One region of the Anoxybacillus sp. LAT27 genome, then DNA from elsewhere that is predicted to be linked to it. Evidence: predicted binding sites of a transcription regulator. Region 1 holds the regulator's gene; each other region holds the start of a gene.
What was found. Region 1 encodes Rex, which represses fermentation and respiration genes when NADH is low (regulators of the CRP and FNR family bind a similar motif). Its sites were predicted from a motif close to TTGTGAAATATTTCACAA; they were not measured.

Region 1 (4,907 bases):
GTTGTTGATTTTAATTCGCGACCTAACTCTTCTGTGATGACTTCGCCGCCTGTTAAGATCGCGATATCTTGAAGCATCGCTTTACGACGATCACCGAAGCCAGGCGCTTTAACTGCAACAGCTGTAAATGTACCACGAAGTTTGTTCACAACTAATGTTGCAAGCGCTTCGCCTTCTACATCTTCAGCAATGATTAATAGCGGCTTGCCTTGTTGAACAACTTGCTCTAATACAGGAAGAAGTTCTTGAATGCTTGAAACTTTTTTATCTGTAATTAAGATGTATGGATTTTCTAATACAGCTTCCATTTTATCAGAGTCTGTGATCATGTATGGAGATACATAACCACGGTCAAATTGCATACCTTCCACAACATCCAATTCTGTTGTGAAACCTTTAGACTCTTCTAATGTGATGACGCCGTCTTTACCAACACGCTCCATTGCTTCTGCGATAAGTTGACCAACTTCTTCGTCAGCTGCAGAAATCGCTGCAACTTGAGCGATAGAATCTTTACCTTCGATTGGTTTAGAGATTGCTTTTAATTCTTCCACAGCAACTGCAACAGCTTTTTCAATACCTTTGCGAATGCCCATTGGGTTCGCACCAGCTGTTACGTTTTTCAATCCTTCACGAATCATCGCTTGTGCCAATACAGTCGCTGTTGTTGTACCGTCACCAGCAACATCGTTTGTTTTGCTTGCTACTTCCGCAACAAGCTTCGCACCCATATTTTCAAACGGATCTTCTAACTCAATTTCTTTTGCAATCGTTACACCGTCATTTGTAATTAATGGAGAACCGAATTTTTTCTCTAATACAACGTTGCGACCTTTTGGACCTAATGTTACTTTTACTGCATCAGCTAATTTATCTACACCGCGTAACATCGCACGACGAGCTTCTTCGCTGAATTTAATTTCTTTTGCCATACATCTTACCCCCTTGATGATGATTTTTTTGTTAAGTATTTTTGTACACTTTATATGTTATCAGACGAACGATTAACCAATCACAGCTAAAATGTCGCTTTCACGTAAGATTAAATATTCTTTTCCGTCATATTTTACTTCTGTGCCTGCATATTTTGAGAAGATGATGCGGTCACCCACACTCACTTCTGGAGCTACACGCTCACCATTATCAAGAACGCGACCTGAGCCAACTGCCACAACTTTTCCTTCTTGTGGTTTTTCTTTCGCTGTGTCTGGTAAAACAATTCCGCTCGCTGTTTTCTCTTCAGTTTGGATTAATTCAATGACAATGCGATCACCTAGTGGCTTCAACACGGCAAACGACCTCCTTAATTAGATTTTCGCTCTATTATTAGCACTCATTACAATCGAGTGCTAACACACTTATTATATTAATGAACTTTTTTTAATTTTGCAAGTAGGAAGTTAAAAATTTTTCAATACATATTTCCCTCTTTCATTATGTCTTTCCTTTCGAAATTCATACAAAAAATATGGTAAAATGAAAAAGTATTTATTTTGTAAAAAGGGGTTGACCATGTGAAAAAACAATATTGGTATGTCATCATTACATATATCGCCATGCAGCTATCGAGCTTAGTCGGCGTCCCTTTACTTGCACATAGCGGCTTTGTCAACGCATCAAATAAAGAAATAGCTTTTTCGATCGCTTCTGGTTATTGGGCTGTTATTAGTTTCTCGATTGCTCTTTTTCTCGTTCTTTATTTTATGAAAGAAGATATGAAATACTCATATGATCGCCATCAATCATCGATTGGCATGTCAGTCTTTTGGGCGATTGGGGGGTTTTTGCTCGCTCTTTTCGCCCAAGGTATTGCAGCAAACATCGAAGTACACCTCTTTGGGGTCGAAATGGGGTCCGAGAACACGAGACGGATCGTTGAAATGGTCAAACTTACACCAGCTCTTATGCTCGTCACTTCAATCGTTGGTCCAGTTTTAGAAGAAATCATCTTTCGAAAAATTATTTTCGGAACGCTGTATCAAAAATATAACTTTTTCTTATCAGCCATCATCAGCTCGCTTTTATTTGCGGTTGTTCATTTAGAGTTCGAACATTTGCTTCTTTATGCAACGATGGGATTTGTATTTGCTTTCTTATATGTCAAAACAAAGCGTATTATCGTACCTATTGCAGCACATGTACTGATGAACACCTTTGTCGTTGCAATTCAAACATTATTTGCTGAAGAAATCGAAAGCATTATGCGTGAGGCAGAACGAATGCAATTCGTAATTTGGAGGCTGTTTTCATGAAGTCTGAACCGTTGTTTTATTTTCTCACAGGCATTTTATTTACTTATTTTGCTGTCCATACCGCCGATGATGGTATTTGGGACATCACAACGATGCTATTTATTTTAATTGCTACATTTGATTTCGGCGCAGGAATTCGTTCTTTACGAAAAAAAACCTCCCGCTCGTAAACGGGAGGTTTACTCATTTCCGTAATGTTTTAAAAAGTAAACGAGTGACTGCAATTCGACCGCTAAATCAATATGGTGAACACGAATATGTTCTGGCACATGCAAGCGAGCTGGCGTAAAGTTTAAAATCCCTTTAATGCCTTTTTGAACAAGTCGGTCAGTAATCGGCTGGGCAACTTGAGCAGGAACGGTTAAAATCGCTACCGTAATCCCTCCAAGCTTTTCTTCCAATTCATCTAAATGATAAACCGGAACCCCTCCGACTTTTGTTCCCACTTTATCCGGATCAACATCGAACGCCATTACGATTTTCGTATTGTTATTTTTACTAAAATTGTAGTTCAAAAATGCTGTCCCTAAATTACCGACGCCAAATAACGCTACTTCTGTCGTTTCATCTTGGTCTAACGTTTTGCGGAAAAACGACAGCAAATAATTCACATTATATCCGTATCCTTTTTTTCCAAGCGCACCAAAGTATGAAAAATCACGGCGAATCGTTGCTGAATCGACTTTTACAGCTTCGCTTAACTCCGCTGAAGATACACGTTGCTTGCCTGATGCATGCAAGTTTTTCAAAAAACGATAGTACAACGGTAGTCGCTTTGCGGTCGCCTGCGGAATTTTTGGTTGTTCATTATTCACGAGTCAATCCCCCACATTTCCTTTCACAAATAGTTAGCGCTTTCATTTTTCTCTCCTATACGTCTAAAAAATTCTCCCCACTTCTAAACTATACACTATTTTTTTCATTCTGTCTTTCCTTTGTACCCTTTATTATTATTTTTGTCAAATTTGTTATTCACACACTAGTGTTGCCGAATATCAAGAAAGTACGTTACACTATCAAAAGAAGATTGAGGTGAGAAAGAATGATCATTTTACAAGTAAATCAACTATCCAAATCATATGGAGCGGAACAAGTTTTATCAGACATTAAGCTTGAAATACAAGAAAAAGACCGTATTGCGTTAGTTGGAAGAAATGGCGCGGGAAAATCGACATTATTAAAAATCATTGCCGGACAGTTGTCATACGACACAGGCGAAATCATTAAACCGAAACACGTAACGATCGGTTATTTAGATCAATATACAGGGTTGCAAGCGCATCGTTCCATTTGGGAAGAAATGCTCGATGTGTTTGCCCCGCTACAACAAATGGAAAAACAATTACGCGAACTAGAACAACAAATGAGTTTACATGATGCTGACTATGAGCGCCTACTTGAGCAATATGATCGTTTACAAACAGAATTCAAAGAAAAAGGTGGCTATCAGTATGAAGCAGATATTCGTTCGGTTCTTCATGGTCTCCGCTTCTCACAGTACGATTATACGACAAAAGTATCTACATTAAGCGGCGGACAGCGGACGAGGCTAGCGCTCGGTAAACTGCTCCTTACAAGACCAGATTTGCTCATTTTAGACGAACCGACAAACCATTTAGATATGGAAACGTTGCAATGGCTTGAACAATATTTAAAAAATTACGATGGGGCCATTCTTATCGTCTCCCACGATCGCTATTTTCTTGACCAAATCGTGACACAAGTGTATGAACTATCACGCACAAAAATAAAAAAATATGTCGGAAACTATACAAGCTACTTACAACAACGTGCTGAACAATTCGAACAACAACTAAAATTGTATGAAAAACAACAAGAGGAAATTACAAAATTAAAAGATTTTATTCAACGCAACATCGCTCGTGCATCAACAACGAAGCGAGCACAAAGCCGTAGAAAACAATTAGAAAAAATGAATATCATCGACAAGCCACTCGGTGATGAAAAATCGGCATCGTTTCGTTTCGAAATCGAACGACCAAGCGGAAACGACGTGCTGACAGCTAACAACTTAGCAATCGGTTACGATCACATCATCGCAACAAACCTTTCATTCCGTATCACTCGCGGAGATAGTATTGCGCTAATTGGGCCCAATGGAATTGGAAAATCAACTCTTTTAAAAACGATCATCAAACAACTCCATCAGAAACAAGGAGAAATACGCTACGGAACAAACGTACAAATTGGCTATTATGATCAAGAACAAGCACAATTAACATCAAACAAACGAGTGATCGACGAACTGTGGGACGAAGATCGATTAAGAACAGAGAAAGAAATTCGGACCATTCTCGGCAACTTTTTATTTTCTGGTGACGACGTATTGAAGCCTGTTCAGACGTTAAGCGGTGGAGAAAAAGCGCGACTCGCTCTCGCTAAACTCATGATGAAGAAAGCAAACGTATTAGTTTTAGATGAGCCGACAAACCATTTAGATTTAGATAGCAAAGAAGTGCTAGAACAAGCGCTCATAGAATACCCAGGAACAATTATATTCGTTTCACACGATCGTTATTTTATTAACAAAATTGCAACAAAAATATATGAGTTATCCACAGACGGTCTTGTTGAGTATTTAGGGGACTATGATTATTACGTAGCAAAAAAAGCAGAGCTGCTTGAGCTTGGACA
Region 2 (4,907 bases), on a different contig from region 1:
TCATCGCTGGGGGCAACGATTGAAGAAGTTTTGTGACCTCTTTTTGTTGCTCTGCAAACTGTGGAAAAATACTTAACGTTAAAAGAACGAGCCCGCCAATCACAACGCTCCAGATGACCAATGATTTTGCGTTTCGTTGCCATTCTCTTTTAAACATCGTCCATCCCTCACTTTTCGTAATAGTGCATAAACACATCTTCAAGAGACGGTTCGCTAATCGACACATCTTTGATGCGCAGACTGTGCAGCTGAGCAATGAGTTCGTTCATATCTCCTTTATATAACATCGTCATCTCGTTGCCTTTCACTTCTTTGTTTACAATACCTGACAAATCAAATGTCATATGTTGCCCTTCTTCAAACACGACCGTCACGTGTTTCAAATGGTTTTTCGTTAAATGCTCAACCGTTTCCACCTGAATTAACTTTCCTTCCTTAATAATTGCTACACGGTCGCAAAGCTTTTGTACTTCTGAAAGAATGTGTGAAGAGAAGAAAATCGTTACACCTTTTTTTCGTTCTTCCAAAAGTAGTTCAAAAAATGTATGCTGCATGAGCGGATCTAATCCACCTGTTGGTTCATCTAAAATTAGCAATTTTGGCTCGTGTAAAAGCGCCTGAACGATACCGACTTTCTTTCGATTTCCAAACGATAAATCTTCAATTTTTTTATGCACATCTAAATCAAGACGTTCAGCTAACTGTTTCAATCGTCGATCTGACACTTTGTAAAATGATGCCGAATACGTCAATAAGTCGATTACTTTCATATCATCATAGTAATGCACTTCAGAAGGTAAATAACCGACATGTCTCCGAATTTCTTTTGCATCTTTCACAATATCTTTCCCGAAAATTGTAGCACTACCGCTTGTTGGATAAATAAAATTTAATAACGTGCGAATCGTTGTGCTTTTTCCTGCCCCATTTGGCCCAATAAACCCAAAAATTTCTCCTTCTTCAATTGAAAATGTAACACCGTCAATCCCTCGGTTGTTTTTATACATTTTCGTTAATTGATTGACATTGACAATCCCCATTATTTCGCCTCCCTCGGCACTATTTAACCATTGACCAACAAGTCAATTCCATTATATAGAATTTTGACTGATTAGTCAATAAAGAATAAAAAATAATCCCCCTACACTCGTAGAGGGATTATTTCGCAAATACATGATTTCCAATAACAACTGTCACTTGACGTGAGCGGATCCATTCGCTTTTCGCCGTTTTTGGATTGTAAAAATATAATGATCCGCTTCCTAAACCGCGAAAAGCAATGGCTTCTTCAACCGCTCGATATGCTTCACGATCTGCTGGTTTGTTAATCTCTCCATTTTGTACAGGAGTAAACGCATAATATCCCCCAGAACGCTCATAAATGACTTGGCGAATCGTATTCGGGAAATTCGGATGATCGACACGGTTCAAAACGACAGTTGCCACCGCTACTTTTCCTGCATATGGTTCCCCTTTTGCTTCCGCATGAACAAGACGGGCCAATAAATCTTTATCAGCTTGAGAAATCGGTTGCGGGATGCGCAATGTTTCACCAACAAACAAAACGTCCGATTGTTTTTGATTTATTCGTTGGAGTTCAAGCAATGAAACATTGTAGCTTTTCGCAATCGTCCAAAACGTTTCACCTGGCTTTACGTAATGAACTGTCGTTTGCGCATTCACTTCAGTTGTTGAAAAACAAAAAGCAACTACAAACATAGAAGCAAGTGCTAGTAATCTCCTCATGTTATCCCTCCTAGTCCGTTGCTCGCTTATAAGACTAGCAGGGATTTAGCAATCTATCATTATCTAATTTATGGAAAACACCCGGATCATATGGCGCTCAAAGCCCGAGAAGGTATATGGAAATTTATTCATAAACTATTATACTTTCAATATGAACAGTTTATTTGTCAAAGTTTTTTCCAAAATCACAAGAATCATGTGATGAGCATCACAACAAACAGACAAAAAAGAAGATATGATTACATTGTAAATATCAATACATTTCGGAGGAGAAAATTATGGAAAATATATTCAATGCACAATCGACGGTCGGTGAAATTGTGGCGATGTTCCCAAAAGCGAGCGATTTGTTTAAAGCATATAAAATTGATTTTTGTTGCGGTGGAAATCGTTCCTTATCTGAAGTGCTCGCTGAAAAACAATTAGATATAGAAACAATTTTAAGCGAGCTACAATCAATGTATGAAAAATCGCTTGAAAAGGTAGAAAAAAACTGGATGGAGGCTTCCTATACAAACTTAATCGAGCATATTGTTCAAAAACATCATCATTTTTTAATGGAAGAATTGCCACAACTTAGCCCATATGTAACAAAAGTGGCACGCGTTCATGGTCCCACACAACCACACTTAGTTGAAGTGCATAAGCTGTTCAATGAGCTAAAAACCGAACTAGAACAACATTTAATGAAAGAAGAAACAAAAGCATTTCCATTAATCATCCAATTCGAACAACATCCGACAAAAGAAAATGAACAAGCGATGAGAGAAGTTATTGAAGAACTTGTTACCGAACACGATACGGCAGGAGATATTATTAAAGAAATTCGCAAAATCACGAACGATTTTACACCACCTTTTGATGCATGTGGAACGTATCGACTAGTTTACAATCGGCTTGAAGCGCTAGAGGAAGATCTATTCACTCATATTCATCTTGAGAATAATATTTTATTTCCGCGCATTCTTGACGAAAATAAATAAGGAATCATCGGTGCTAGTCGAAAGCGTGTGGCTGAACTAGCACCTTATACGATATCCATAAAAACAACTATATTGACAACTTACTTTTCGTAAGTTTATAATTATCTTGAAATCAAGATAAAGGTTGATGCACATGAGCCAAAACGATCAAACATTATCATTAAAACTATTCATTGTCCTTTCTAGAGCACATAAAGCGGTGTCGGAACATGTAAAACATGACATTCAACGTTACGGACTAAATCCAACGGAGTTTGGTGTTCTCGATTTGCTGTATCATAAAGGAGCGCAGCCGATCCAGCAAATCGGTGATAAAATTTTGCTTACAAGTGGAAGCATGACATACGTCATCGACAAACTCGAAGAAAAAGGATATATCGTCCGGCAACGTTGTGAAAAGGACCGCCGCATTACGTACGCTGTTATTACTGAAGAAGGAAAAGCACTAATGGATCACATTTTCCCGCAGCACGCACAAAAAATGTTGGAGATTTTCCAATCTTTGTCCACAGATGAAAAAGAAATGACGATTCACTTGCTCAAAAAGATAGGTCTTTCATTAGCGCCTTTTTAAAGGCCTATCGCACAACTTTTATCTTGAAATCAAGATATATGAAAGGAGAAATGATTATGATGCACATTGGTATTTTACTTATCCGTCTCGCTGTCGGTTTAACTTTTGTCGGTCATGGCGCGCAAAAGTTGTTCGGATGGTTCGGAGGATATGGCTTAAAAGGAACGGGAGGATGGCTTGAATCGATCGGACTAAAACCTGGTGTGACTATGGCTTTACTCGCTGGCTTAGCTGAATTCGTCGGTGGATTATTGTTTGCCCTAGGGTTGTTCACCCCATTTGCAGCTTTGTTAATCGCCGCAACGATGATCGTTGCCATTGTAAAAGTACATGCACCAAATGGGTTTTGGGTCACACAAAACGGCTTCGAATACAATTTTATTTTAATTGCTGTTGTGATCGGCATTGCTCTTATCGGCGCAGGCGACTACTCAATTGATGCACTTATAAAATAAGGAGGCACACCATGATTCACGTATATCCTGCACATGAACGATTTGAATCAAACCACGGTTGGTTGCAAAGTTATTTTAGTTTTTCATTTGCTGAATATTTTGATCGAAAAAATATGAACTTTGGCCCATTGCGCGTATTTAACGATGATATCATCGCGCCACAACGTGGTTTTGGAGCTCACCCTCATCAGGAAATGGAGATTGTGACAGTCGTCTTAAAGGGACAGCTCGAACATCGCGATAATCTAGGCAATCATCGCATCATTTCGTTCGGTGAAGTACAACGAATGACAGCTGGAACAGGTATTGTACATTCAGAGATAAATCCGTCTACTACAGAAGAAGTCAATCTGCTACAACTTTGGTTTTTACCTGACACATACGGTCTTACCCCATCATACGAACAAGTTTCATATGATATTGAAAAAATGAAAAATCGTTTATTACCTATTGTTTCGAAAACACAAACAGGTGATCAAGTTGCTTACATTCATCAAGATATAACGATGTATTTATCCGATTTAGAAAATAATCAGCACATAACATTCCATCAACAAGAAGGACGTCGCATATACCTGTTTGTTATTGAAGGAGAACTCGTATTAAATGATGATACAATGTTACAACGTCGCGATGCCGCGCGTATAACAGATATAACAACATTGCATATCACCGCAAAAACAAACAGCCGTTTTATGCTCATTGATTTACCGTAGTTGCCAGCTTGCCCATGAAAACGGGCAAGCTGATCTTCTTTTGGAAAAGACTTTTTTCATCATTATGCTACTCGATTTCTGTCAATCCAACATCATTCTGACTAAAATCCTCCTGAAATATGAAACCTTTTACACCTCCATCAAAAAAGAAGTAAAATATAACTATACGTTGTCAAAAGCAGGTGAAAATATGGCAAATATTCGTGAAATCGCAAAACGTGCAGGCGTTTCTGTTTCAACTGTCTCACGTGTTCTTAATGGTTATCCATATGTTAAAGAAGAAAAACGAAAAGCCGTATGGGACGTCATTCATGAATTAAATTACAAAAAAAATATTAATGCTGTTCACTTATCAAAAGGAAAAACGAATATTGTTGGAGTGATGTTACCGACCATCAATCACCCATACTTCAGTATGATTGTAGAGGGAATT
Region 3 (4,907 bases), on a different contig from region 1:
CTTCTCGTGTTTACAGGTGGAGATCCGCTTATGCGTCCAGATGTGTACGATATTGCTAAATATGCGATTGATAAAGGACTTCGTGTATCGATGACCCCAAGTGCAACACCAAACGTGACAAAAGAAGCGATCCGAAAAGCAAAAGAAGTAGGCCTTGCTCGTTGGGCATTTAGCTTAGATGGTCCGAATGCGGATATTCACGATCACTTTCGTGGAACATCTGGCTCGTTCGACTTAACAATGAAAGCGATTCAATATTTACACGAACTCGACATTCCCATTCAAATAAATACAGTCATCTCTCGTTATAACGTTCATGTGCTTGACGAGATGGTGCAACTTGTTGAAAAGCTCGGCTGCGTGCTTTGGAGCGTATTTTTTCTTGTACCGACGGGCAGGGGAAAAGCGACAGATATGATTTCGCCTGTTGAGCATGAAAAAGTGTTTCGCTGGCTTTACGAAACGAGCAAACGTGTACCGTTTGATATAAAAACAACAGCAGGACAGCATTATCGCCGCGTTGTTTTACAACAAAAAATGCGAGAACGTCAAATTCACGGTGACATTCGTTATGAAGATGTGCTAATGAAAGGATTAACTGGACAAGTAGACGGACTAGGGCGTGCCCCAAAAGGAGTAAACGATGGAAACGGTTTTGTATTTATTTCGCATATTGGTGACGTATATCCAAGTGGACTATTGCCTGTAAAAGCAGGGAATGTACGTGAACAACCGTTATCCCATATTTATCGCCATTCTCCAATTTTCAAACAGTTAAGAAATCCAGACGGATATAAAGGAAAATGTGGCGTATGTGAATTTCGTTACGTTTGTGGTGGATCGCGTTCAAGAGCATATGCGGTTACAGGCGACTACTTAGCAAGCGAACCGTACTGCATCTACATCCCAAAAGCATGGCGTCAAAAAGAAAAGGTCGGCGAATAGCCGGCTTTTTTCTATTCATCCATACAGGCGATAAGTTCCTTATTTGTGTAAATTGGGAACTTGTCTTTTTTCTACAAACATTTTATTCATATGAAAGAACGTATGAAAGTTTTGTGAACATAACAAAAATTGTGAACAATATAACAGTTGCGATCGATAAATTTTTTTACGATAAAATTGTCAAACGATAAAGCGAGGGGGAATAAAGATGGAACGATTAAAACAATTTCTTCGAGTTGGTCATTTACCAACACTTCTTTCGTCTTTTTTGTACTTTGATATTAGTTTTATGATCTGGGTGATTCTTGGGGCAACAGGAACGTTTATTGTGGAAGATTTAAGATTGACCCCTGCACAAAAAGGAATGATGGTAGGAATCCCTGTATTAGGAGGAGCGTTGCTTCGTATTCCAATGGGACTATTAGCAGACCGATTCGGTGGTAAGAAAATGGGAATGATCGGAATGGTTTTGACATCCATTCCTCTTTTATGGGGTTGGTTGTTTGCTGATACATTGACACAAATTTATGCGCTTGGATTGTTATTAGGAGTAGCAGGAGCTAGTTTTGCTGTCGCTCTTCCTTTAGCAAGCCGTTGGTATCCGAAAGAACATCAAGGTTTGGCGATGGGAATTGCAGGCGCGGGAAATAGCGGAACGGTTTTAGCAATGTTGTTTGGTCCTCGTATCGCAGAAGAGTATGGTTGGAATAGTGTATTTGGATTAGCGCTCGTTCCTCTCTTTGTTGCTTTTATTGTATTTATCATCTTCGCAAAAGAATGCCCGACTGCGGTAAAACCAGCAAAAATATCGGAATATATGCGCGTGATGAAAATGAAGGAAACGTGGTTGTTTAGCTTTTTTTATAGCTTATCTTTTGGTGGATTTGTCGGAATGACGAGCTATTTAACACTATTCTTTTTCGATCAATACGGAGTAGATAAAGTGACGGCAGGAGATTTTGTGACGCTTGTCGTATTTGCGGGAAGCCTTGTTCGGCCAATTGGTGGCTATTTAGCTGATAAATATGGTGGAATGAAATTGCTCGTTTGGCTGTTTACAGGCGCTACTGTTACATTGGTGATTGTCGGTATGCTTCCGTCTGTTTATGTTGCATTAGCTCTTTTGTTTACCACACTTATTTTTTTTGGTACAGCGAATGGGGCACTATTTCAAGTCATTCCAAATGTATTCCCGAAAGAAGTCGGATTATTGACAGGTTTTGTCGGTGCAGCAGGTGGATTAGGAGGGTTCTTTTTACCTAATATTTTAGGTTTATTTAAACAATGGACGAATTCATATTCGTATGGCTTTTGGTGGGTAGCAGCAACTATGTTTGTTGCAATGCTTATTATGAGACGATTGCGAAAAACGATCGCTTAAATATCATTTTTTAACATTGTATGAACGTTTCTGAATATGTGATGCACATCACATTCTTATTTATGTGGTTTCTTTATGATGAAAGTACAACAATCATTTTTATAAATCATACTTCAAAAAGGAGAGATAACGTTATGAGTCAACCATTGAAAACGGCTTCAGAAAACGGTGAACGGACAAGTCGAATTGGTTCTTATTGGAACCCAGAAGATCCAGCATTTTGGGAAAAAGAAGGGAAAAAACATGCTCGTCGAAATCTGTGGATCTCTGTTCCAACGTTAATGTTGGCATTTATCGTTTGGCAAATTTGGTCTATTACTGCAGCACGTTTGAATGACATTGGATTCCAGTTGACGCAAAGTCAATTATTTACGTTAGCCGCTGTTCCGGGGTTAGTAGGTGCAACATTTCGTTTTGTTTACACGTTTGCTGTTGGGAAATTTGGCGGAAGAAACTGGACTGTTTTTTCGACAGGAATACTACTTGTTCCCGCAATCGGTGTAGGATTAGCCGTACAAAATCCCAATACACCGTATTGGCTCATGTTGCTGTTAGCGGCATTCTGTGGACTTGGTGGTGCAAATTTTTCCTCAGCATTAGCGAATATTAGCTTTTTCTTCCCGAAAAAAGAAAAAGGGACAGCACTTGGTATCAACGGCGGTCTTGGAAACATGGGAGTGTCTGTCGTTCAATTTGTGACACCCCTAATCGTAACTATTGGTGTATTTGGAGCGATCGGTGGTGAACCACAAGTACTCGCAGACGGCTCAAAAGTTTGGTTACAAAACGCTGCATTTATTTGGGTCATTCCGATTGTGTTTTTTACGATTTTAGCATATTTCGGTATGGATAACTTACCAAACGCAAAGCAATCTGTATCGGAGCAGTTTGTCATCGTCAAACGAAAACATACGTGGGTAATGACATGGCTATATACAGCGACATTCGGTTCGTTTATCGGGTATGCAGCGGCCTTTCCACTTTTATTAAAATCACAATTCCCAGAACACGTATCACTTGCCTTTTTAGGAGCATTTTTAGCGGCGGCATTCCGTCCGGTTGGGGGATGGTTATCTGATAAATTGGGTGGAGCACGTGTAACAAACTATGTCTTAATTATCATGGGTCTTGGTGCTGTAGCAGTCATGTATTTTACAACGGAAAAACACTTTATCGGATTTATCGTATCTTTCTTGATCTTATTTATTGCTGCAGGGATGGGATCTGGGTCAACATTCCAAATGATTCCAATCATCTTCCCGCCAAAAGAAGCGGCACCTGTTCTCGGTTTTACAGCCGCATTTGCAGCGTATGGTTCATTCTTTATTCCGAAATTATTCGGTTGGGCAGCTCAAAATACTGGTACACCAATTACAGCATTTTACTTCTTTATCGCATTTTATGTTGTATCAATTGCATTAAACTGGTATTATTATGCTAGAAAAAATGCGGAAGTGAAATGTTAGAAGAATAAAAGGGGATATCTGTAATAGATATTCCCTTTTGATATATGGAGGGACTAAAGTGAGAAAAATTTGTTTTTTTGTTATGATTTTGTTATTAGTGGCATGTAATCCTCACGCTGCTCAACCAAATGCGACACCATCCATTAAAGTTGCGGCAGCTGCAGATTTAACCCATGCATTTAAAGAAGTTGGGGAGCAGTTTAAAAAAGAAACGGGAATAGACGTTACATTTATTTTCGGTTCGAGTGGTCAGCTAGCAGAACAAATTAAGCAAGGGGCTCCATTTGACATGTTTGCTTCAGCGAATGTAGCGTATGTCGATGAACTTATTCGTGACCGTGTTGCTCTTGAACAAACAAAAAACATATACGCCTTTGGGCGCATTGGGCTTGCCGTAAAAGAAGGAGTAGCTGTAACGTCATTACAAGATTTACTGAAACAAGAGGTAAAAAAAGTGGCAATTGCTAATCCAGATCATGCACCATATGGATTAGCAGCAAAACAAGCGTTAATAAAATCTGATATTTGGGAGCAAGTAAAACCGAAGCTTGTTTATGGCAAAAATATTGCTGATACACTTGCTTATGTGGAATCGGGCAACGTTGAAGTGGCGATCGTGGCACTTGCACTAATGAAGGATCATCATCTTCCATTCTACCTTATTGATGAACATATGCACGAACCGATTCGCCAAGCTGTCGTCGTCGTAAAAACGACGAAACATGAAAAAGAAGCGCGCGAATTTCTCACATTTTTAAAAGGACCAATCGGTACAAGCATCATGAAAAAGTATGGTTTTATCATTCCTGAGGAGGAATAATTGTGGAGGCGGTCAATCTTTTTCCGCTCTTTCTGTCATTAAAAGTAGCAACAATAGCAACGGTTTGTGCGCTTGTTGTCGGATTGCCCATTTCTTACTATTTAAGTCGTTCTAACGATAAAATAAGTGATATACTTGATTCTTTATTTACGTTGCCAATCGTATTGCCCCCAACCGTTCTCGGTTACTATTTACTTGTACTACTTGGTCGCTCAAGTCCAATTGGTCGTTGGTTGGAAGAAGCATTTGGGATTTTGATTGTATTTACACCGACAGGAGCGGTTGTTGCCGCTTT

Region 2: the regulator Rex is predicted to act here: its motif matches at 1,943-1,960, upstream of ric (iron-sulfur cluster repair di-iron protein).
Region 3: the regulator Rex is predicted to act here: its motif matches at 2,363-2,380, upstream of LD028_RS14495 (NarK family nitrate/nitrite MFS transporter).

The regions. Positions count from the first base shown of each region.
Region 1 covers NZ_JAIWYK010000082.1:3,689-8,595, reverse strand. The annotation lists gene groL (chaperonin GroEL) at 1-932, opposite strand, end outside; gene groES (co-chaperone GroES) at 1,005-1,289, opposite strand; gene LD028_RS08460 (CPBP family intramembrane glutamic endopeptidase) at 1,515-2,252, shown strand; gene LD028_RS08455 (YdiK family protein) at 2,249-2,422, shown strand; gene LD028_RS08450 (redox-sensing transcriptional repressor Rex) at 2,432-3,067, opposite strand; gene LD028_RS08445 (ABC-F family ATP-binding cassette domain-containing protein) at 3,295-4,907, shown strand, end outside.
Region 2 covers NZ_JAIWYK010000062.1:102,642-107,548, forward strand. The annotation lists gene LD028_RS03935 (ABC transporter permease) at 1-157, opposite strand, end outside; gene LD028_RS03940 (ABC transporter ATP-binding protein) at 168-1,040, opposite strand; gene LD028_RS03945 (cell wall hydrolase) at 1,159-1,746, opposite strand; gene ric (iron-sulfur cluster repair di-iron protein) at 2,025-2,729, shown strand; gene LD028_RS03955 (MarR family winged helix-turn-helix transcriptional regulator) at 2,863-3,303, shown strand; gene LD028_RS03960 (DoxX family protein) at 3,360-3,758, shown strand; gene LD028_RS03965 (pirin family protein) at 3,770-4,474, shown strand; gene LD028_RS03970 (LacI family DNA-binding transcriptional regulator) at 4,665-4,907, shown strand, end outside.
Region 3 covers NZ_JAIWYK010000440.1:92,270-97,176, reverse strand. The annotation lists gene LD028_RS14505 (TIGR04053 family radical SAM/SPASM domain-containing protein) at 1-945, shown strand, start outside; gene LD028_RS14500 (nitrate/nitrite transporter) at 1,154-2,326, shown strand; gene LD028_RS14495 (NarK family nitrate/nitrite MFS transporter) at 2,461-3,792, shown strand; gene modA (molybdate ABC transporter substrate-binding protein) at 3,851-4,612, shown strand; gene modB (molybdate ABC transporter permease subunit) at 4,615-4,907, shown strand, end outside.